DNA from 2 places in the Streptomyces sp. BBFR25 genome. Region 2 is predicted to be linked to the other one. Evidence: riboswitches for the same ligand, from Rfam matches in the RefSeq annotation. Region 2 holds a riboswitch; the other holds the start of a gene.
The links. Region 2 has a riboswitch for cobalamin ahead of ACGH52_RS25645 (ribonucleoside-diphosphate reductase subunit alpha). Riboswitches for the same ligand answer to the same signal wherever they lie in the genome.

Region 1: it holds a riboswitch for cobalamin, as region 2 does, so the genes downstream of both, ACGH52_RS35785 (ABC transporter substrate-binding protein) here and ACGH52_RS25645 (ribonucleoside-diphosphate reductase subunit alpha) in region 2, are expected to answer to the same signal.

The regions. Positions count from the first base shown of each region.
Region 1 is NZ_CP172447.1:7,973,518-7,984,720, reverse strand. It holds gene ACGH52_RS35825 (LacI family DNA-binding transcriptional regulator) at 1-1,024, opposite strand, end outside; gene ACGH52_RS35820 (GNAT family N-acetyltransferase) at 1,276-1,794, opposite strand; gene ACGH52_RS35815 (sigma-70 family RNA polymerase sigma factor) at 2,099-2,683, shown strand; gene ACGH52_RS35810 (anti-sigma factor domain-containing protein) at 2,683-3,435, shown strand; gene abc-f (ribosomal protection-like ABC-F family protein) at 4,077-5,711, shown strand; gene ACGH52_RS35800 (flavodoxin family protein) at 5,789-6,244, shown strand; gene ACGH52_RS35795 (ABC transporter ATP-binding protein) at 6,281-7,054, opposite strand; gene ACGH52_RS35790 (iron ABC transporter permease) at 7,051-8,076, opposite strand; gene ACGH52_RS35785 (ABC transporter substrate-binding protein) at 8,109-9,185, opposite strand; cobalamin riboswitch at 9,249-9,435, opposite strand; gene ACGH52_RS35780 (fasciclin domain-containing protein) at 9,516-10,175, opposite strand; gene ACGH52_RS35775 (M56 family metallopeptidase) at 10,450-11,203, opposite strand, start outside.
Region 2 is NZ_CP172447.1:5,585,848-5,597,050, reverse strand. It holds gene mctP (monocarboxylate uptake permease MctP) at 1-275, shown strand, start outside; gene ACGH52_RS25650 (GNAT family N-acetyltransferase) at 348-854, shown strand; cobalamin riboswitch at 915-1,074, shown strand; gene ACGH52_RS25645 (ribonucleoside-diphosphate reductase subunit alpha) at 1,195-3,570, shown strand; gene ACGH52_RS25640 (ribonucleotide-diphosphate reductase subunit beta) at 3,570-4,601, shown strand; gene ACGH52_RS25635 (hypothetical protein) at 4,514-4,759, opposite strand; gene ACGH52_RS25630 (GlxA family transcriptional regulator) at 4,852-5,820, shown strand; gene ACGH52_RS25625 (cytochrome P450) at 5,836-7,212, opposite strand; gene cyc1 (epi-isozizaene synthase) at 7,209-8,294, opposite strand; gene def (peptide deformylase) at 8,564-9,214, opposite strand; gene ACGH52_RS25610 (hypothetical protein) at 9,342-10,322, opposite strand; gene ACGH52_RS25605 (HD-GYP domain-containing protein) at 10,436-11,203, opposite strand, start outside.

The DNA.
Region 1 (11,203 bases), 2.4 Mb from region 2:
AAGGGGCGGCCGGGGGTGGGCCCGCGGTCGCGCCCGGCCGGAAGGCGCAGGCGACGAGGGTGCCCTCGGCGGGTCCGCCCGCGATCCGGGCGGCGAGCAGCCGTACGGCCTCGGCGCCCAGCTCGGGGCGCGGGATGTCGAAGCCCATCGGCGCCGGTCCGTCGGCGAGGTCGGCGGGCGGGCTGCCGAGCAGGGCGAGCGACACCTGGCCGGGGCAGTCCAGGCCCGCCGCGTCGACGGCGGCGCGCAGGGCCCGCCAGGCGGCGCCGGTGTCGGTCTCCTCGGCGACGAAGGCGGTGACGCCGTCGGCCACCCAGGCGCGGACCCGGTCGGCGGTGAGGTCGCCGCGCGGGTCGCCGGAGCGGAAGACGGCGTCGGGTCCGGCGGGCAGGCCGCTCGCCGCGAGCCCGTCCAGGAAGCCGCGTTCACGGTCGGTGGAGGCGGGGGCGTCGTCGTCCTCACGGACGAGGAGGACGCGCCGGTGTCCGAGCCCGGCGAGCGCGGTGACGACCTCGCGGCTGGCGCTGACGTAGTCGGCGCCCACCCAGGCGAGGCCCTCGGGCTCGTCGCGCCGTCCGACGTGGACGACGGGGAAGTCGTCGGCGACCAGTCGGCGCAGTTCGTCCGCGGGGGCGTGGCGGCCCAGGAAGAGGCAGCCGTCGGCCAGCCGTACGCGGTTGAGCGCGCCCGCTCCCTGGGCGCCCGCTCCCCCGGTGCTCGACCCGGTGAACAGCACCAGGTCGTAGCCCTGCGCGGCGGCTTCCTGCTCCACGCCGACGAGGAACGGGTAGTACGAGTGCCGCACGTCGGTCGGGAAGGTAGCGGTGAAGCTGAAGACGCCGAGCAGGTTGTTGCGGGCGGCGGCGAGTCGGCTGGCGGCCGGGTCGGGGACGTAGCCGAGGCTGTGGGCGGCGTCCAGGACCTTCGCGCGGGTCTCCGCCGAGATCGGCCGGCCGGTCGCGATGTCGCGGCCGGACAGCACCAGGGACACCGTCGCCTGGGAGACACCGGCGAGCCGGGCCACCTCCGCCTGCCTCGGCCGGGCCCGCCGGCCGGCCGGCGCGGGAGCCCTCCCCGGCCTCGCCCGCCCTGCGGCTTCCTTCGCCACCACCGCTCCTCTCCGTCGCTCCGTCGCGCACATTGCTTGTTAATGCGCATTACCTAATGCGCATTAACAAGCAATGTGAAGGACTGCGGGCCTCGGGTCAAGGGGTTGTGCTCAGGAAATGCCGGGTGGCGGCGGAAGAGACTCCCGCCGCCACCCGGAGTGTCGGATCAGATGCCGAACGGTGCCGCGTACCGGACGGTGCCGGCGGGCAGCGGGTGGGCGGCGTCCAGGGTGAGGGCCATCAGGGCCTCGTCCGGGACGTCGATGGTCAGCCCGATGCCGTGGGCGGAGGCCCGCGAGAAGCCGAAGCGGGGGTAGTACTCCGGGTGCCCGAGGACGACGACGTGGCGCTCGCCGAGGCGCTCGGCGGCGGCGAGCGCGGCCCGGACGGCGGCCGTACCGGCGCCGGTGTTCTGGTGCGTCGGCCGGACGGCGACCGGTGCCAGGCACAGCGCCGGACTGTCCCCGATGTGACAGCGGGTCAGCAGGGCGTGGCCGACCGGGCGGTCGGCGTCGTCCACCGCGACGAGGGACAGGCCCTCGATCCACGCCCCGGCGTCGGCGCGCAGCGCGTCGACGAGGGCGGCCTCCTCAGGGGTGGGGAAGGCGGCGCGGACGATGTCACGGATGGCGGGAACGTCGGCGCCGGTCTCGGCGCGGGTGGTCCAGGTACGAGAAGAAGACATGACGGGACTGAGGTCCTTTTCCGGTGTGCGTTCGTGGGATGCGGGGTCAGGCCGCCGCACGGAGCGCGAGGGAGATCCGGGCGCCGCGAAGGGCAGCGTCGAGCACGGTCATCAACCTCACCTCCCTGTCTTCCCGCTCCAGTGGAGCCCGATCGAACGCGAACGGAGCCACTGTACCCGTGGCAGGGTGTGCGCGGGGCGCGTTCACCACGGCTTCCCGGGGCCCTGGACCAATCCGCGGGCAGCGCGGCCCCGGATTACGCGGGGACATCCCAGTCCCTCGCCGTCCTTTGGAGCAACCGTCGTGAAGGAAGCCGTACACATCGGCAGAAACCCAGCGTCCCGACCCGATCTGCAGCAGCTGATCCGTGAGGTGGCCCTGGGCGACCAGGACTCCTTCGCCGCCGTGTACGACGCGGTGGCGGGGTCCGTGCTCGGGGTCGCCCGGGCGGTGCTGCGCGACCAGGCGCAGTCGGAGGAGGTCGCGCAGGAGGTGCTGGTCGAGGTGTGGCGCACGGCGCCCCGCTACCGGCCCGAGCGCGGCACGGTGGTCAACTGGATCCTGACTCTGGCCCACCGGCGGGCCGTGGACCGGGTGCGGTCGGTGGAGGCCGCCGCGGCCCGCGACCACAAGGCCGCCCTGCTCGACCGGACGCCCGAGTACGACGAGGTGACCGAGCAGGTCGAGACCCGGCTGGAGCGGGAGCAGGTGCGGCGCTGTCTGCGCACCCTGACCGAGATCCAGCGCCAGTCCGTGACCCTCGCCTACTACCGCGGCCTGACCTACCGGCAGGTGGCCGAGGCGCTGGCACTGCCGCTCGGCACGGTCAAGACGCGGTTGCGCGACGGCCTCATCCGGCTCCGTGACTGCCTGGGGGTGAGCGCGTGATGCGCACCGAGGACCTGCACAGCCTGACGGGCGCCTACGCCCTGCACGCCCTGCCCGAGGACGAGCGGGACGCCTTCGAACGCCATTTGGTGGACTGCGCCGACTGCGTGCGGGAGACCCGGGACTTCGACGCCGCGACGGCCCGGCTGGGGCTGGCCGCGACGGTCGTGCCCGGCCGGGCGCTCAGGGACCGGGTGCTGCACCGCATCACCACCGTGCGCCAGGTCTCCCCGGGCGGCGGCACCGTGGAGAAGGCACGCCGTGTGGTGCCCCGCGGGCGCGGACCGGCCCGCTGGGCGCTGGCCGCCTGCCTGGCCGCGGCGGCGGGCCTCGGCGGCACGGCGGTGTGGCAGTACGAGCGGGCGCAGGACGCCGGGGAGCGGGCCTCGCAGGCCGAGCGCCGGGCCGAGACCCTCGCCGGGGTGCTGGCCGCGCCGGACGCCCGGTCCCGTACGGCGCGGCTGGCCGACGGGGCGAGCGGGACGTTGGTCGTCTCCGCACGCCAGGACCGGGCGGTCTTCCTGGCCTCGGGCATGGCTCAGCCGCCGCGGGGCAAGGTGTACCAGCTCTGGTTCGACGACCACGGCACGATGCGTCCGGCGGGTCTGATGGACCCCGGCAGCGCCCGTCAGGCGGTGCTGATGGAGGGTGCCGTCGACGGTGCGGCGGGCGTGGGCATCACCGTCGAGCCGTCCGGCGGCTCACGGCAGCCGACCTCCGACCCGATCGCACTGCTGAGCATGCCGACGTGACGGGGGCGAGGGCCGCGCCCCCACGGGCCCGGCCCTCCGCCGACCGGCACGGCGGACGCCGACCGGCACGGCGGACGCCGACCGGGTGCGCGGCGTCGTGGCCCGGGCGCTGCTGGCGCCCGCCGGGCGAGCCCGTCGACCGGCTGCGGGAACGCGGCGTACTCGCCAGGCGATGCTGCTGGAAGGCGCCGTCGACGGCCCGGCGGACTTGGGCATCACCGCCGAGCAGGCCGGGGGCTCGCGGCAGCCCGCTCGCACTGCTGAACATGCCGATTTCAGAGGCGTGAGGGCCGCGCGCCCCCCGCCCGGCGAGCCCGTCGACGGCTGCGGAAACGAGGCGTACTCGTGCTGCACGGCGACCGCGACCGGGTCGCCGGGCTCCGCTCGGGACGGCGGCGTGTGCAGTCCGGCGTCCGGACCGGGAGGCCGATTGCTAGGCTGGTGGAGACGTTGATCGTGCAGCGAGGGAGTCGCGGACATGGTGGGTGACGACGACATCTCCGGGTGAGACCCGGTTCCGGTAGGCCGCCGCGGGCGATTTCGAGCGCCGTCGCAGTGGCCCCTTCGTCGTTCCCTTTTCCCTGTCTTCCGTCCCGGGCAGAGGTCCGTCTCCTGCCCCTCGGCTCCACGAGGTCGTCTCCATGTCCGACGCCGTCCTGCGCTGCTCCCACCTGTCCTTCTCCTGGCCCGACGACACCCCCGTCTTCGAGGACCTGTCGTTCACCGTGGGCGCCGGCCGCACGGGTCTCGTGGCCCCCAACGGGGCCGGCAAGTCCACCCTGCTCAAGCTGATCGCCGGAGAACTGCGGCCCACCGCGGGCTCCGTGACGGTCTCCGGGGTCCTCGGCCATCTGCCGCAGACCCTCCCCCTGACGGGCGGCCTCACCGTCGCCGAGGTCCTCGGCGTCGACGCCGTGATCCGGGCCATCGACGCCGTCGAGTCCGGGGACGTGGCCGAGGAGCACTTCACGGCCATCGGCGACGACTGGGACATCGAGGAACGCACCCGCGCCCAGCTCGACCGCCTGGGCCTGGGCGGCCTCGCCCTGGACCGGCGGCTGAGCACGCTCAGCGGCGGTCAGGTCGTCTCCCTCGGACTCGCCGCCCAGCTGCTGAAGCGGCCCGACGTCCTGCTGCTCGACGAGCCCACCAACAACCTCGACGTGGCCGCCCGGAGCAGGCTCCACGACGTGCTCACGGACTACAACGGCTGTCTGCTGCTGGTCAGCCACGACCGGGAGCTGCTCGACCGCATGGAGCGCATCGCCGAACTCGACCGCGGTGAGCTGCGCTTCCACGGCGGCAACTTCACCGCGTACGAGGAGGCCGTGCGGGCCGAGCAGGAGGTCGCCGAGAAGAACGTCCGCAACGCCGAACAGGAGCTGAAGCGCGAGAAGCGGGAACTGCAGCAGGCCCGCGAGCGCGCCGACCGCCGGGCGAGCAACGCCGCCCGCAACCTCAAGAACGCCGGGCTCCCCCGCATCTTCGCCGGCAACATGAAGCGCGGGGCCCAGGAGTCCGCGGGCCGGGCGGGTCAGACCCACGCCGGCCGGGTCGGTGAGGCGAAGGCACGGCTGGACGAGGCGGAGCGGTCGCTGCGCGAGGAACAGCGCATCACGCTGGACCTGCCGGAGACCGACGTCCCCGCGGGACGCACCCTCTTCCTCGGTCAGGGGCTCAGGATCCGGCTCGGCGAGCGGGAGGTGTTCGCCGGGGCGGGCGTCGACCTGACGGTCCGGGGACCCGAGCGCATCGCGCTGACCGGGTCCAACGGCGCGGGCAAGAGCACGCTGCTGCGGCTGCTCAACGGCGACCTGGAGCCGGAGGGCGGCAACCTCAGGCGCGCCGACGGGCGCGTCGCATATCTCTCCCAGCGGCTCGACCTGCTGGACGAGGAGCGCACCGTCGCCGAGAACTTCGCCGCCTACGCCCCTCACCGCCCGGAGGCCGAGCGGATGAACCTCCTCGCGCGCTTCCTCTTCCGGGGTGCCCGCGCCCACCTGCCCGTCGGTCTGCTCTCCGGCGGCGAGCGGCTGCGGGCCACCCTGGCCTGCGTCCTGTGCGCGGAACCGGCCCCGCACCTGCTCCTCCTGGACGAGCCGACGAACAACCTCGACCTGGTCGGCGTGGGCCAGCTGGAGAGCGCCCTGAACTCCTACCGGGGCGCTTTCGTGGTCGTCAGTCACGACCGGCGGTTCCTGCGCGAGATCGGCGTCGACCGCTGGCTGCGGCTGGCCGACGGCGAGCTGACGGAGACGGGGGCCGCCGAGGAGTAGCACACGGCGGGGCCAGACCTCCCGGGTGCCGCGGGGTCCGTTTGCGATCGGGGGGTGCCGGGCGGCAGGCTGCCGGTGTGGCCACTTTGCTGATCGTGCATCACACGCCGTCGCCGAACTGCCAGGCGATGCTGGAGTCCGTCGTGTCCGGGGCGACCGCGCCCGAGATCGAAGGGGTGCGGGTGGTCCGGCGGGCGGCCCTGGCGGCCACGGCCGTCGACGTGCTGGAGGCGGACGGCTTCCTGCTGGGCACCCCGGCCAACCTGGGCTACATGTCGGGTGCGCTCAAGCACTTCTTCGACCAGGTCTACTACCCCTGCCTGGACGAGACGCGCGGCCGCCCCTTCGGCTACTACGTGCACGGGGGCAGCGACACCACGGGCGCGGTGCGCGGCATCGAGTCGGTCACGACCGGCCTCGGCTGGCAGCGCGCGGCACCCGCGGTGAACGTGGCCGGTGAGCCCGGCAAGGCAGACTTGCAGGCCTGCTGGGAGCTGGGGGCCACCCTCGCCGCCGGTCTGATGGACGACTGAGCCCGCGCCGGGTGGCCGCTCGCAGTGGCTGCTTCCCTAGCCCGGCAGTGTGCCCAGGAAGCGGACGTGCGGGCGGTCGGCCGGGCCGGGGCGGGTGATCTCCGCTTCGACCCGGTAGACCTTCGCGACCAGGTCCGTCGTCAGGACCTGTGCCGGTGGGCCGCAGGCCACGACCCGTCCCTCCGCGAGGACGACGAGGTGGTCGCAGTACATGGCGGCGAGGTTGAGGTCGTGCAGGGCGACGACGCTGGTGACGGGCAGGGCGGCGACCAGGGCCAGCACGTCCAGCTGGTGCTGGACGTCCAGGTGGTTGGTCGGTTCGTCGAGCAGGAGTTCACGCGGCTCCTGGGCGAGGGCGCGGGCGATCTGGACGCGCTGGCGTTCGCCGCCGGAGAGGGTGTGCCAGAGGCGGTCGGCGTGGTCCGTCAGACCGGTGCGGTCCAGGGCGTCCGTGACCGCCCCCTCGTCGGCCGCCGACGCCGGTGTCCAGGCGCGGCGGTGCGGGATGCGGCCGAGCCGGACGACGTCCCGGACCGTCAGTTCCACCTGGGTGTCCGTCTGCTGTTCCACCACGGCCACGCGCCGGGCGACGTCCCGGCGGCCCACCCGGTCCAGGGGGCGTCCGTCGAGGGTGACGCGGCCCGCGGTCGGGGCGAGCACGCCGGCGAGCAGCCGCAACAGGGTGGACTTGCCGGAGCCGTTGGGACCGAGCAGGCCCGTCATGGCGCCGTCGCGCGGGCTCAGGTCGACGCCGTCCAGGATCAGGCGGCCACCGGTGGTGCGGGAGACCCGCTCGGCGTTCAGGGTCACCGTGTCCTCCGGGTGCGGTACAGCACGAGCACGAAGGCCGGCACACCGATCAGCGAGGTCACCACTCCCACCGGGACCTCCTGGGGTTCCAGGACGGTACGGGCCAGGGTGTCGACCCACACCAGGAACACGGCACCGGCGAGCGCGCAGACCGGCAGCAGCCGGGCGTGTCCGGGACCGGTGAGCGCCCGTACCGCGTGCGGCAGCACCAGCCCGACGAAGCCGATCGCGCCCGCCGAGGCCACCAGGGCGGCGGTGAGCAGAGCGGTGGCGCACAGCAGCACCAGCCGGGTGCGGGCCACGTGGACGCCGAGCGCGGTCGCCGCGTCCTGGCCGAAGGCGAAGGCGTCCAGCGTCCTGGCGTGACCGAGGCACACGGCCAGGACCAGCACCAGGACCGCCGTGCCGGTCCACACGTCGCTCCAGCCCGCGCCGCCGAGCGAGCCGAGCAGCCAGAACAGCACGCCGCGGGTGGTCTCGGCGTCGGCGGCGGTCATGACCACGAAGGAGGTGAGCGCCGAGAACAGCTGCATCGCCGCCACGCCCGCGAGCACCACCCGGTCCGTGGTGCCGCCGAGGCTGTGGCTGAGCAGCATCACCAGCGCGAAGGAGCAGACCGCCCCGACGAACGCCCCGCCGGAGACGGAGAGCGCGCCGCCTCCCACGCCGAGCACGACGACCAGGACGGCGCCGGTCGAGGCACCGGAGGAGACGCCGAGGACGAAGGGGTCGGCGAGCGGGTTGCGCAGCAGGGACTGGAGCACGGCCCCGCAGACGGCGAGTCCCGCGCCGCACACCGCGGCGAGGAGGGTACGGGGCAGCCGCAGGTCCCAGACGATGCCGGCGCGGATCGGGGAGACGTCCCCGGCGGTGGTGCCGGCCCCGAGGTGGGCGGCGATCACGGACCACACGTCGGCGACGCCGATGTCCGCGGGGCCGATGGTGACGGCGACGGCCACGGAGGCGCACAGGGCGAGGGTTCCGGCCGCCGCCCACCCGAGGGCGCCGCGCGGTGCGCGTATGCCGGGGACGGGGGCCGTCCGGCTCGCGGACGTCACTGGGCGAGTCCGAACCCGCGCAGGGCCGCCGCCACCTGTTCCACGCCCTCGACGGTGCGGATGGTGGGGTTCATGGCCTGTCCGCTGAGCAGCACGTAGCGTTTCTCGCGGACCGCGGTCATGTTCCTGGTCACGGGGTCGGACTCCAGGAACTCGATCTTCTTCGCGGCCGTCTCGGCCGTCTGGGACCTGCGGGTGAGGTCGCCGAGGACCAGGACGTCGGGGTCCCGGTCGGCGACGGTCTCCCAGCCGACCTGCGGCCACTCCTCGTGGGTGTCGTCCATGGCGTTCCGGGCGCCGACCGCATGGGTGATGACGCCGGGGGCGCCGCAGCAGCCCGCCAAGTAGGGCGAGGTGGAGTTGGCGAACCAGTACATGAGAGTGACGCCGGAGGCGTCGATGCCGGATGTCGCCTTGTCGACCCTGGACCGGAGGTCGGCGACGAGTTTCTCGCCGCGCTGCTCGACGCCGAAGAGGCGGGCCAGGTCGCGGACTTCGCGGTAGACGGTGTCCATGGACAGGGGTTCGTTCCGGACGCCGTCGCCGTCGCCGCTGTTGTCCTTGCCGGCGCAGTCGGACGGGGACAGGTAGGCGGGCACACCGAGTTTCGTGAACCGTTCGCGGGTGGCCACGCCGCCGGTGCCGAGCGTGGAGGCGAAGGAGGCGGCGACGAAGTCGGGTTCGGCGTCCAGGACCGTCTCGAAGGACGGCATGTCGTCGGCGAGCCGGGGGACATCGGCGTTCGCCTTCTCCAGTCCCTTCATGACCGGGTCGGTCCAGGTGGCGGTGCCCGCCATACGGTCGGCGAGGCCGAGCGAGAGCAGGATCTCCGTCGTGCCCTGGTTGAGGGAGACGGCCCGGCGCGGGGGCGCGTCGACCCGGACGTCGTGCCCGCAGTCACGGACGGTGCGCGGGTAACCGACCGCGTCGGACTCCGCGGCCGAGTCGTCGGTGCCGGCACCGGACCCGCAGCCGGAGATCAGCAGGGCGCCGGACAGGAACAGGACGGGGCCGCGCAGGGCGCGCCGGGAAAGGAGGAGTCGCCGGGGGCCGACGGGGCGTGCTGCTGGCAAGGAAGGATCCTCTGGCGTCGAGGGCTCATGCGCGAAGCCCGTCCGTACGATGCGGCCCGCGCCGCACGCGGCGCGGGTGCCAGCAGGTCTTCGGACTCGGGATCGACCGGACGGGACGCCTTCCCGGACGGCGTACGCCGCCCAGTGGCCCGTGTCCCGCCCGTCCCCCTCACCGCTGCGCGTCAGTTCCGGATTCGCACCGGATTCCCTGACCCACCAGGTGGGTTCGACTGGCTTGCGCAAGCTACCACAGGGTCATCGCCCCGCCGGGGGACGGGCCACTGCCCGACCCGCTCCCCCGGCCCTCGGGCCGCCACGCCCGCCCGCGCGTCAGCTCTTCGGCATGAGGACGGTGTCGATGACGTAGACGTTGGCGTTGGCGGTCTTCACGTTGCCGCAGACGACCTTGGCGGAGTCGTTGACCTTGTAGGACTCGTCCGAGCCCGCGGTGGTCAGCTCGGACTTCTGCAGCGTCTCGAAGGAGCCCTTCTCCAGGTCCTTCGGCGCGAGCTTCTGGCCGACGACGTGGTAGGTCAGGATGTCGGTGAGCATCGCCTTGTCGCCCAGGACCTTGTCCAGGTCGGCCTTCGGGATCTTGGCGAAGGCGTCGTTGGTCGGCGCGAACACGGTGATGTTCTCGGCGTTGTTGAGCGTGTCGACCAGACCGGCCTTCTTGACCGCCGTCACCAGCGTGGACAGGGCCGGGTTGTTCGAGGCGGCCGTGGCGACCGGGTCCTTGGCCATGCCGTCGAACGAACCGGCACCCTCCTTCGGCACCGTGGAGCAGGCAGGGCCGAACGGCTCGTCGGAGTCCGTCATGCCGCCGGAGGTGTCGGACGACTGGTCGTCGCTCGCCGCGGGAGCCGAGGAGGCGGCCTGGGCGGAGTCCGAGGAGCCGCTGTCGCCGTCGTCGGAACAGGCGGCCAGGGACAGGGGCAGGACGGCGGCCGCGACGACGGCGACGGCGGAACGACGGATACGGGCGTTCATGGAGAATCTCCCTGAAAACGGGCAGCGCGAGGACTGCGTCGATACGCAGTGGCGCTGCGGGGTGATGGTGCGGAGCTGACGTGGTGTGCGGCGGGCCGCCGAGTACGCGGTGCCGTTACGTGGTGGCCGGGCGACCCGGGTCCGGGGTCAGCCGGCGGTTCGCTGTCGGCGCGGTCTTGGTTCTTCCCTCACACGGGGAATCCGGAGCGGGCACCGTTCCGGATTGGTTCCTCACCCGATCGAGTGAGGAAGTCTCGGCGTCGGTGAGGGCCGGTCAGAACGGCGTCGCGGCCCGCAGGATGAGGAACATCGTGACGGCCGCGTTCGCGGACGACATCGCCGATACGGCGGTTCCGGCGGCCGCCGCCCACGCCGCCAGGCCCACCGAGGTGAACACCGGGGGCCAGGTGCGGACTGCGGGAGCGGGCCCCAGCAGGGCCGCCACCCGGCGGGGCACCGGGCCGGGCGCCGCGAGGCCGGCGAGGGTGGCGAGGGTGGCGACAGGGGTGCCGCGGGAGACGAGCGCAGCCTTGCCGATCGCGGTCGCCACCGCACGGCGGTCACCGACCGCCCGTGCGGCCGCCTCGTCCGCCCACCGCTCCGCCGTGTAGGACACGGCCGTCCGCAGGGGGCGCAGGAACGGGTTGGCCAGCGCGGCGAGCCGGACGGCGAGCAGGAAGCGGTGGTGCCGGGCGGCGAGGTGGGCGCGCTCGTGGGCGAACAGGGCGCGCCGCTCCCCCGGTTCGAGGCAGTCGAGCAGGGCCGTACTCACCACGACCCGGTCCCGGCGTCCGCCCGGCAGCGCGTACGCGTAGGGCACGTCGTCCGGAAGCACGGCCACCCCGGTGCCCGGCAGCCCGGCCAGCGCGCGGTGGGCGCGGCGGCGCACCCTGCCGTGCCGCCACAGGGCCCGCGCCGAGGCCGCGACCACCAGGCAGAGCGCGGGAATGGCCGCCTTGCCGACGACCTCGTCGTAGGGCACCGCGGCCCGCACCTCGGGGTCCGACCAGCCGTCGGGCAGCGGGTTG
Region 2 (11,203 bases):
ACGGCACGGTCGCCGCCTACGGTGTCGCCTCGCCGACCCAGAAGCACTTCGGCGGCTCCTCCGACGAGATCCCCGGCATCGGCGAGATCGGCTACATCGGTCTCACCGCCTTCGTGCTGAACGTCCTGGTCACCGTGGTCCTGACCTTCGTCCTGAGGGCGGCCAAGGCGCCCGACGGCGTCGACGAGACCAAGCCGAGCGACTACACGGCGGACGCCGGCGACCCCGGCGTCCAGGTGGAACTGCCGCCGGCCACGGCGGGCAGCTCGCACTAGCGGCGCCACGTCAGCGGGCCGTCGGAGAAATCCGGCGGCCCGTTGTCGTACCCGTCGGGCACACTCGGCGTCATGGACTTCGTGATCCGGCGGGCGAGCGCCGAGGAGTACGACACCCTCGGCGAGATCACCGCGCAGGCCTACTTGGGCGACAACCTCCTCGACTTCGGGGCGAGCGACTCCTACCTGGAGGAGCTGCGCGACGTGGCCAAGCGGGCCGCGGCCGCCGAGGTGCTGGTCGCCGCGGCGGGCGCCCAGGTGCTCGGCGGCGTGACCTTCGTGCCGTCCGGCGGCCCCATGGCGGACATCGCGCGTCCCGGCGAGGCCGAGATACGCATGCTCGCCGTCGCCCGCGAGGCACGCGGCCGCGGGGCCGGCGAGGCCCTCGTGCGGGCCTGCGTCGACCGCGCCCGGTCCGTGCCGGACTGCGCGGGCGTCGTGCTGTCGACCCAGCGCGCCATGCACACCGCCCACCGCCTCTACGAACGCCTGGGCTTTTGCCGCACCCCCGCCCGCGACTGGAACCCCCTGCCGGAGCTGGACGACATCATGCTGCTCGCCTACGGGCTGACGCTCTGACGCCAGCCCAGAGCGACACCTGACGCGCCGTCCGGACACAACATCTGGGGGTGCTCGCGTCACCCGGCACAAGATGTATGCTCGTGCTCGCTGTCGCCGCAGGGGAATCCGGTGCGAATCCGGAACTGTCCCGCAACGGTGTACTTGCGTGCATCCGTACGTCTTCACGTGCGCGCACGCCTGTCCAGTCCGAGGACCTGCCGACAGTGCGCCCGGCCGCCTTGGCCCGGGTGCCATGACGTCCGGGCCTCGTGGAATGGGCCGGTGGACGCGACGCCGTGCGCGCTCGTGAGCCCCCTGCCCTCCGCCAGGCCCCGTGCCGAGCGAGGGAGTGCTCCACGTGACCATCGCGCCAGCCGATCCGGCTTCAGCGACCCCGGTGACGGCGACCGGGGAACCCGACGGACCCGGTGCCGCCCTGCTGCGGACCCTGACCGGGCTGACCGCCGACCTCCAGGGCGCCGACCCCGGCCGGGTGGCCGCCGCCGCGCTGCGGGGCCGGTCCGCCCATGCCGACGAGGCCGAGCTGCGCGAGCTGGCCACGGAGGCGGCGGCCGGTCTGATCTCCGAGGACCCGGTCTACTCCCGGCTGGCCGCCCGGCTGCTGACCATCGGCATCCGCGCCGAGGCCGCCTCCCAGGGCGTCGCCGCCTTCACCGACTCGGTCGCCACCGGCCACCGCGAGGGCCTGATCGCCGACCGCACCGCCGCGTTCGTCCGGCTGCACGCGGCCCGCCTGGACGCGCTGATCGACCCGGACGCCGACGACCGCTTCGGCTACTTCGGGCTGCGCACCCTCTACAGCCGCTACCTGCTCCGGCACCCCATCACCCGCAAGCCCGTCGAGACGCCCCAGCACTTCCTGCTGCGGGTCGCCGCCGGACTCGCCGAGGACGACACGGACCGCGCGGTGGACGAGGTCGCCGCCCTGTACGGCCTGATGAGCCGCCTGGACTACCTCCCCTCCTCCCCCACCCTCTTCAACTCCGGCACCCGGCACGCCCAGATGTCGTCCTGCTACCTCCTGGACTCCCCCAAGGACGAGCTGGACTCCCTCTACGACCGCCTCCACCAGGTCGCCCGCCTCTCCAAGCACGCCGGCGGCATCGGCATCGCCTACTCCCGCGTCCGCGCCCGGGGTTCGCTGATCCGCGGCACCAACGGACACTCCAACGGCATCGTCCCGTTCCTGAAGACGCTGGACGCCTCGGTCGCCGCCGTGAACCAGGGCGGCCGCCGCAAGGGCGCCGCGGCGGTCTACCTGGAGACCTGGCACGCGGACGTCGAGGAGTTCCTGGAGCTGCGGGACAACACCGGCGAGGACGCCCGCCGTACGCACAACCTGAACCTCGCGCACTGGGTCCCGGACGAGTTCATGCGCCGGGTGGACGCCGACGGGACCTGGTCGCTGTTCTCCCCCGCCGACGTGCCGGAGCTGACCGACCTGTGGGGCGAGGAGTTCGACGCGGCCTACCGCAGGGCCGAGGAAGCGGGGCTCGCCCGCAAGTCGCTGCCCGCCCGTGAGCTGTACGGCCGCATGATGCGCACCCTCGCGCAGACCGGCAACGGCTGGATGACCTTCAAGGACACCGCCAACCGCACCGCGAACCAGACCGCGACCCCCGGCCACGTCGTCCACTCCTCCAACCTCTGCACGGAGATCCTGGAGGTCACCGACGACGGGGAGACGGCGGTCTGCAACCTGGGCTCGGTCAACCTCGGCGCCTTCGCCGACCCCGCGAGCGGCGACATGGACTGGGCGCGCCTGGACGCCACCGTCCGCACCGCCGTCACCTTCCTGGACCGGGTCGTCGACATCAACTTCTACCCGACCGAGCAGGCGGCCCGCTCCAACGCCCGCTGGCGTCCGGTCGGCCTCGGCGCGATGGGCCTCCAGGACGTCTTCTTCCAGCTCCGCCTGCCCTTCGACTCCCCCGAGGCGAAGGCCCTGTCCACCCGGATCGCCGAGCGGATCATGCTCGCCGCCTACGAGACCTCCGCCGACCTCGCCGAACGCGGCGGCCCCGCCCCGGCCTGGGAGAAGACCCGTACGGCCCAGGGGGTACTGCACCCGGACCACTACGACGTGACGCCCGCCTGGCCGGAGCGCTGGGCCGCGCTGCGCACGCGGATGGCGACGACCGGGCTGCGCAACTCCCTGCTCCTGGCCATCGCGCCGACCGCGACCATCGCCTCCATCGCCGGTGTCTACGAGTGCATCGAGCCGCAGGTGTCCAACCTCTTCAAGCGCGAGACGCTGTCCGGGGAGTTCCTCCAGGTCAACTCGTATCTGGTGGACGACCTCAAGCGGCTCGGCGTGTGGGACGCCCGCACCCGTGAGGCGCTGCGCGAGGCGAACGGCTCGGTGCAGGGCTTCTCCTGGATCCCCGAGGACGTGCGCGCGCTGTACCGCACCGCCTGGGAGATCCCGCAGCGCGGCCTGATCGACATGGCCGCCGCCCGCACCCCGTACCTCGACCAGGCCCAGTCGCTGAACCTGTTCCTGGAGACGCCGACCATCGGGAAGCTCTCCTCGATGTACGCGTACGCCTGGAAGCAGGGCCTGAAGACCACGTACTACCTGCGCTCGCGCCCGGCGACCCGGATCGCCCGCGCCGCGGCCCGAGCCGCCACCGCCGCCGTCCAGGCGGCCCCGGACCCCGAAGCGGTCGCCTGCTCCCTGGAAAACCCCGAGTCCTGCGAGGCCTGCCAGTAATGACCACCGAGACCCCCGCGAACGCCACCACCAAGAACCTGCTCGACCCGGGCTTCGAGCTGACCCTGCGCCCCATGCGCTACCCGGACTTCTACGAGCGCTACCGGGACGCCATCAAGAACACCTGGCACGTGGAGGAGGTCGACCTCCACTCGGACGTCGCCGACCTCGCGAAGCTCAGCCCCATGGAGCAGCACCTGATCGGCCGGCTGGTGGCCTTCTTCGCCACCGGCGACTCGATCGTCGCGAACAACCTGGTGCTGACCCTCTACAAGCACATCAACTCCCCCGAGGCGCGGCTGTACCTGAGCCGCCAGCTCTTCGAGGAGGCCGTCCACGTCCAGTTCTACCTGACGCTGCTGGACACCTACCTGCCCGACCCGGAGGACCGCGCCGCGGCCTTCGCGGCCGTGGAGAACATCCCGTCCATCCGGGAGAAGGCCGAGTTCTGCTTCAGGTGGATGGACTCGGTCGAGTCGATCGACCGCCTGGAGACCAAGGCCGACCGCCGCCGTTTCCTGCTGAACCTGATCTGCTTCGCGGCGTGCATCGAGGGCCTGTTCTTCTACGGCGCCTTCGCCTACGTCTACTGGTTCCGCAGCCGGGGCCTGCTGCACGGCCTGGCCACCGGCACCAACTGGGTGTTCCGGGACGAGACCATGCACATGTCCTTCGCGTTCGACGTCGTCGACACCGTGCGCAAGGAGGAGCCGGAGCTGTTCGACGACCAGCTCCGGGAGCAGGTCACCGACATGCTGCGGGAGGCCGTCGAGGCCGAGCTGCAGTTCGCGCGCGACCTGTGCGGTGACGGCCTCCCGGGCATGAACACCGACTCCATGCGGCAGTACCTGGAGTGCGTGGCCGACCAGCGCCTGACTCGCCTCGGATTCGCCCCGGTCTACGGCTCCGAGAACCCCTTCTCCTTCATGGAGCTGCAGGGTGTTCAGGAGTTGACCAACTTCTTCGAGCGGCGTCCCTCGGCGTACCAGGTGGCGGTGGAGGGCACCGTCGACCTGTCCGAGGACTTCTGAGTCTCCTTTCCCCGGCCCCTCTCCTCCTGGGCCTCCCTGATCTGGCGGTCGATGCGCCGCTCGCGCACGATGCCGATCACCGAGGGGAGGATCATGAGGACGAGGAGCCCGAGCGTCGCGAGCATTCCGACAAGGCCTTCTATCTGGTTTCCGGTCATGACACCACTGTCGCGTCGGATGCTCCTTACCGTCAGTGGCAGGACTGCCGTAGGGCCTCGATTTCCTGCCACTGACGAGGCACACTGGCGGCATGTTGCGGAACGTGGCCGCCGTCCTGCTCGACGGCGCGCACCCCTTCGAACTCGGCGTGATCTGCGAGGTCTTCGGCATCGACCGGAGCGACGAGGGCCTGCCCGGGTACGACTTCGCGGTGGTCTCGGCGGAGGGCCCCACGCTGGGCACCCACGTCGGCGGGCTGACCGTCTCGACGCCGTACGGTCTGGAGCGGCTGGAGGAGGCCGACCTGATCGCGGTGCCGGCGGGCAGCGACTTCGTCCGCCGGGAGTACCCGCCCGAGCTGCTGGACGCCCTGCGCAGGGCGACGGACCGGGGCACGCGCGTGCTGAGCGTGTGCTCCGGCGCCTTCGTGCTGGGCGCCGCCGGGCTGCTGGACGGGCGCAGGTGCGCGGTGCACTGGCACCACGCGGCCGAGCTGGCCCGGCAGTACCCGCGGGCCGAGGTGGCGCCGGACGTGCTCTACGTCGACGAGGACCCGGTGATCACCTCCGCCGGGACCGCCGCCGGCATCGACGCCTGCCTGCACATCGTGCGCAAGGAGCAGGGGCCGGAGGTCGCCAACCGGATCGCCCGGCGCATGGTGGTGCCGCCGCACCGGGACGGCGGGCAGGCGCAGTACATCGAACGCCCGCTGCCGCGCTCCTCCTGCGACACCGTCGGCGAGGTGCTGGCCTGGATGGAACAGCACCTCGACGAGGAGGTCACCGTCGAGCAGCTGGCGGCCCGGGCGCACATGTCCCCGCGCACCTTCGCCCGCCGCTTCCAGCAGGAGACGGGGACGACCCCCTACCGCTGGATCCTGCGCCAGCGCGTGCTGCTGGCGCAGCATCTCCTCGAGGCGACGGACGAGACGATGGACACGATCGCCTGGCGCACCGGTTTCGGCACGGCGGCGGCCCTGAGGCACCAGTTCACCCGGGCCCTGGGCACCACCCCGCACGCCTACCGGCGCACGTTCCGGGGCCCTCGGGCCGCCGCCTGATCCGTCCCCGTCGGGTCACCGCGCCACGGGCCTGACCAGCAGGTCGTGCGGGCGCAGCGTGATGCCGACCCGGACCGCGTCGTTGGAGCCCGCCACCTGTTCGAAGCGGTACTTGGTGGCGAGCGCGGCCGTGATCAGCGTGAGTTGCGCCATCGAGAAGTGATCGCTGGGGCACTTACGCTTGCCCGCACTGAACGGCTTCATGGCGTATTTCGGCACATTCTTCGCGCGTTCCGGAAGCCACCGGTCGGGGTCGAACTCCAGGTTGTCGTCGTACGACTTCGGATCGCGTTGGATTGCGTACGGGCTGTAGATGATGTCCGCACCGGCCGGAATGCGATAGCCACCGAGTTCGCTCTCGGCCACCGCGCGCCGCGTCAATACCCATACGGCGGGGCGCAAACGCATCGCTTCCACGATGACATTGCCGGTGTGCGTGAGGCTGCGGACGTCCTCGAATGCCACGGGACGCCCACCGGTGACCGCTTCGACTTCGTCGCGTATGCGGTCGGCATGTTCCGGATGGTCGGCAAGTGCCTGGAGCAACCACATGATCGTGGAGGCGATGGTTTCACTGCCGGGGGTGAGTATCGCGACCACCTGGTCGTGGATCTCCTGTTCCCCGATCGGGTCGCCATTGTCGTCCTTCGCCTCCAGCAATGCCGTGAGCAAATCGTCCGGCTTTTGACCGGATGCGCGGCGCTCGGCGATGATCTCGTCGACCAGCAGATGCAGATCGGCCAACGCGTCGTTGAATTGGCGGTTGGCCGGAAGCGGCAGCCGGTACAGCGGTCCGAGCGGGACCACCATGCGCCGGTACATGCCGCGGAAGACGGTGGCGAGCGCGACGCACAGCCGCTCGGCCCGCTCGTCCATGTACTGCCCGCGCAGCAGGCAGCGGGCCGCGACGCGCACGGCGACCCGGAAGGACTCGGAGGTGGCGTCGACGGTCCGGCCCGGCTGCCAGCGCTCGGTGAGCGCGTGCGCCTCCTCCTCCATGATCGGCCCGTAGGCGGGGATGGCGTCGAGCCGGAACGCAGGCTGGATGGTGCGCCGCTGGCGCCGGTGGAGCGGGCCGTTGGCGGTCGCCACGCCCTCCTTGCCGAGCAGGCCCTCCAGCGACTCCCACAGCGGGCCGGCTATGTGGTAGTCCGGGCTCAGGGCGAGGGCGCCGGTCAGCTCCGGGTTCGTGACCGCGTAGACGGTCTTCGGGCCGAGCTTGATGCGCACGATGTCGCCGTGGTCGCGCAGCTGGGACATGAAGGCCAGCGGGTCGCGGGCCAGCCTCCAGCCGTGGCCGAGCAGCGGTACGCCGCCGCCCGCGACGGGCGGTTCGCGCAGTTCCGGCGCAACCGGTGCCTGCGTCTCGGGGTTGACGGACTCGACGGTCATTTCTCACCTGCCGCTTCGTTGTTGACGTACGGGGGCGTGGACCGGTCGTCCCAGCTGTCGACCATGTAGCGGCCGGACTCGTGGTGGAACCAGTAGACGGAACTGAACCAGTTCCGCATATTGCCGACGTTGGCCCGTACGGCGCCGCTCAGTTCCTTTCCGCGTACGGTTCCGTCGGCGAGTTCGTCGGCGAACCGCAAGGCGTCCTGCTCCACGGCGAGGAATTCGGTGATGCAGTCCTCGACGCGTCGCCGGACTTCTTCGATTGCTTCTTCCAGGGTGAGTGAATGGTGGGTGATGAGACTGATTCCGAGATTGTGGACCTCGTCGCCCGCTAATTCCTTGGGCAGTGAGCAGAGGTCGTTGTACCAGGCGGCGAATTCCTGACTCAGCAGCGCCGCCCGGTGATATGCCGGGTGTTTCCGTACGGCGTCGGGGAGTTCGCAGCCGGAACTCGGCTCCAGCAGGTCGGTCCAGATCCAGTGCGCGAAGGTGAGCCGGCGCAGTTCGAGGTACTCCTCGACGCCGGGCACGATTCCGCGGGTGCGGTTGTGGAATTCCCGGTCGTACGCCTCGATCACCGCGTGGAAGTGCCGGGCGAACCGGGCGTTCCAGGTGGCCGGCAGGAAGGCGTAGAGCCGCCGCACACTGTCGGCGAACCCGGCCACCAGCGTGTCCTCGTGGTGCAGGTGGTCCCCGGGTGAGTCGAGTGCCGTGTGCAGCCGACCGCGCAGCCGCCGCCAGGCGCCGGCACGGCCGTGGACGATGTCCCGGTCGTGCCGGTCGTCCCAGACGAAGAACCACGCGCTGTAGTCCGCTATCGCCTGCATGACCTCGTCGGGGGCGCCCAGGTAGTAGCCCGCCATGAGGTCCGTGTAGCACAGGCCATCGGCATATTCCGTGACCTTGTCCGCCGGCATGAGCCGTTTTTCCAGCAGCCAGGTGCGCGTTGTCTGCTGGAGCCTGGGCCAATACGGGTGCAGTTGCCGGGGAAATGCCGTCTCGATCACCGGGAGACGGAGCGATGGCGGTACTGCGATCGCGGTCGGTGTCGCTGTGGTGCCGTGTGGGAAAGCATGCACGAACAAACCCCTCTCAGCCGCCGGTGGCGCACCCCTCTCGCTGAGCGGGGCGTGCGCCGTTGCGTATCCCCGCACTTCCCATTCAGCACCACAACTGACCGTTCTGGGAACGGATTTGCTCCATTCACTACCCCTCGATGCCGGAATTCTCCTGTTGTGTGGCGGCTTTCCATCGACGAACGCAGACGCGCACAGACGCACGGCGCCCGCTCGGGGAAGACCCGAACGGGCGCCGTGCGCAAGGGAGCTGTGTGACCGGTGAGGCGGTGTCAGTCGTTCGCGACCACGGGGTAGCGCGGCTCGTTCTCGGCCATCTGCCGCAGCGCGTCCTTGCGTTCGCGCTTGGAGAGCCGGTCGATGTACAGGTACCCGTACAGGTGGTCCGTCTCGTGCTGCAAACACCGGGCGAAGTACCCGGTGCCGCGCACCTTGACGGCGTTGCCCTTCTCGTCCTGCCCGGTCACCTCGGCGTAGTCGGGGCGGGCGAGCGGCGCGTAGGCGGTCGGCACGGACAGGCAGCCCTCGTTGCTGTCGTCCAGGCGGCGGCGGTCGGCCGGCAGCTCGACCAGCTTGGGGTTGCAGACCACGCCGACGTGGCGGACGCCCTCGTCGTCGGGGCAGTCGTAGACGAAGACCTTCTTGGAGACACCGATCTGGTTGGCGGCCAGGCCCACGCCCTCGGCGGTGCGCTGGCTGGCGAACATGTCGGCCACCAGCTGCTGGAACTCCGCGCCGAAGTCGGTGACGTCCTCGCACTCCTTGTGCAGCACCGGGTTGCCGACCACCGTGATCGGGCGCGAGGTGCCGCGCCCGCGCCAGTCGGCCTCACGCTCCTCGCAGTCCTGGGTGTCGACGACGAAACCCTCGTCGTCCACGGGGAGCACGCCCGGGTGCTGCTGATCGGTGTCCTGCTGGGCCATGACCGACGTATGCCTTCCTGGATGAAACAGGGGTGGATGCTGATACAGGGTACGGGGAGAGCGCCCCGGAAAGGGGCGCGAGGAACTGCGCGACCAGCCACGACGTAGCCGCACTCGTAAGAAGATCTCAGCAGACCTCTTCCAGGTCCCGCCAGTCACGCGAGTCCGGACTGTCGGCCACCCACCCGTCCAGCAACCCCTTCACCAGCCCCGCCGGCGCAGCCACCCCGCACTCCCGTTCCGGCACCCACAGCTGCCCGTCGGTGCGGTGCCCCAGCGGACCGGGGTGTCCGGGTTCGCTGTGGTCGTGCGGGTCGAGGTGCTCGCCCTCGCCCTCGTCGGACGGCATCCGGGACTCCGAGCACATCCGGCACAGCAGCCGCACGGAGGACGACCAGTCCTCGGCGGCGAACCCGGCGTCGGCGGCCAGCTGCTCCAGGGCGTCGCGGTCGGCCTCGGTGGCGGCCTCCAGGAGGACGACCCAGGTGGGCACGGGTGAGGGCGCCCACAGCTCGATCTCGTCGAAGACGGGGTAGGAGTGCCCGGCGCTCGTCGTCCGCTCCCCGTGCGGCACGCCGTCGTGCAGGACGACCTCGCCCCAGCGCCGCCCGGAGGACGGCAGCGGGATGGACAGCACCTCGACGCGGGCGGGGTCGAGCCGCCGCCCCCACACCACCTCGGCCTCGCCCTCCGGGGAGAGCCGTACGGCCGCGCTGCCGAGGTCCATGCCGAGCGGCTCACCGGCGTCCGTGGCGTCCCCGGGCGTGCGCAGCCCGTAGGCCTGCCAGGCCCGGCGGGCCAGCGGCCAGTCCTGGAGGGCGGTCGCGGCGATGCCGACGTTCCACCAGTCGGGGGCGCCGGTGTCCCGGTCGAGCAGCGCGACGGCCCGCAGACCGGCCGCCCTGGCCTGCTCCCAGTCGTGCCGGAACTTGTGCAGCAGCGCCAGGTTGAACCAGGACTCCGACAGCCAGGGCTCCAGGTCGGCCGCCCGGGTCAACAGCGCACCCGCGTCCTCGTAGCGACCGTCGCCGATCAGCGTGAACGCGCGGTCGGTGGCCTGCCGCCAAGAGGCGGAGGGCCGGTGCCGTGCCTTGCCGAAGATCCTCACGATTCCCGCCTGCCAGTTCCGTTCAGTGGGCTGGCTGTGCCTTTCGCGCCCCCGGACACCCTCTCCCGGGCATCAAACCACGTACGGCTGTAGAGGCGCTCATTACCCATGGGTTACCCAGCCGCGGGCTCGGTAAGGCTGCTCCGGGAAAGGACCCGGGCCAGTGCTTCCACCACCTCGGGAGCGTAGTCGCCGGCGGTGGCCAGACGCAGCTCCTCCAGCGCCGTCAGGACGCCGCCCGGGCCCGCGTCCCGCGCCTTCTCCTCGTAGGCGTTCACGACCCGCACGATCCGCGCGGCGACCGGCTGCTCCCGGCAGGGGTCGGCCTGCCGCTCCACCACCACCGCGACCGCCGCGTCGACGCCGGTCTGGCGCACGACGGCCCCGCCGAGCAGCGCGATCCGCCGCTGCTCACTGACGGGCAGGCTTGCGGTGGCTCCGGCCGGGACCGGGTCGACCAGGCTCAGCTGGCCGATGTCGTGCATCAGGGCCGCGTACTCCAGCACGGTCAGCTCGGCCCCGGACAGCCCCAGGTCCCGCCCGACGGCCACGCCGAGCCCGGCGACGCGGCGGGCGTGCCCGGCCGGGGTGTATCCGGCGATCTCGGTGGCGCGGGCCAAGGACGCGATGGTCTGCCGGTAGGTGGCCCGGACGGCCGCGTACCGGCGGTAGGAGAGCTGGGCGAGCAGCAGGGGCACGCAGAAGACGGGCAGCGCCCACAGACCCGCGACGCTCACCGCGAGCGCCATCACCGCGCCGGTCGCGCACACCGCCGACGTGATCCCGACCATGCCGCGCAGTTCCTCGCGCAGCAGCGGTCCGAAGGGCCACCCGGTGCGCGCGTGCGCGGGTGCCGCGGCGAGCACGGCGTCGCACAGCGT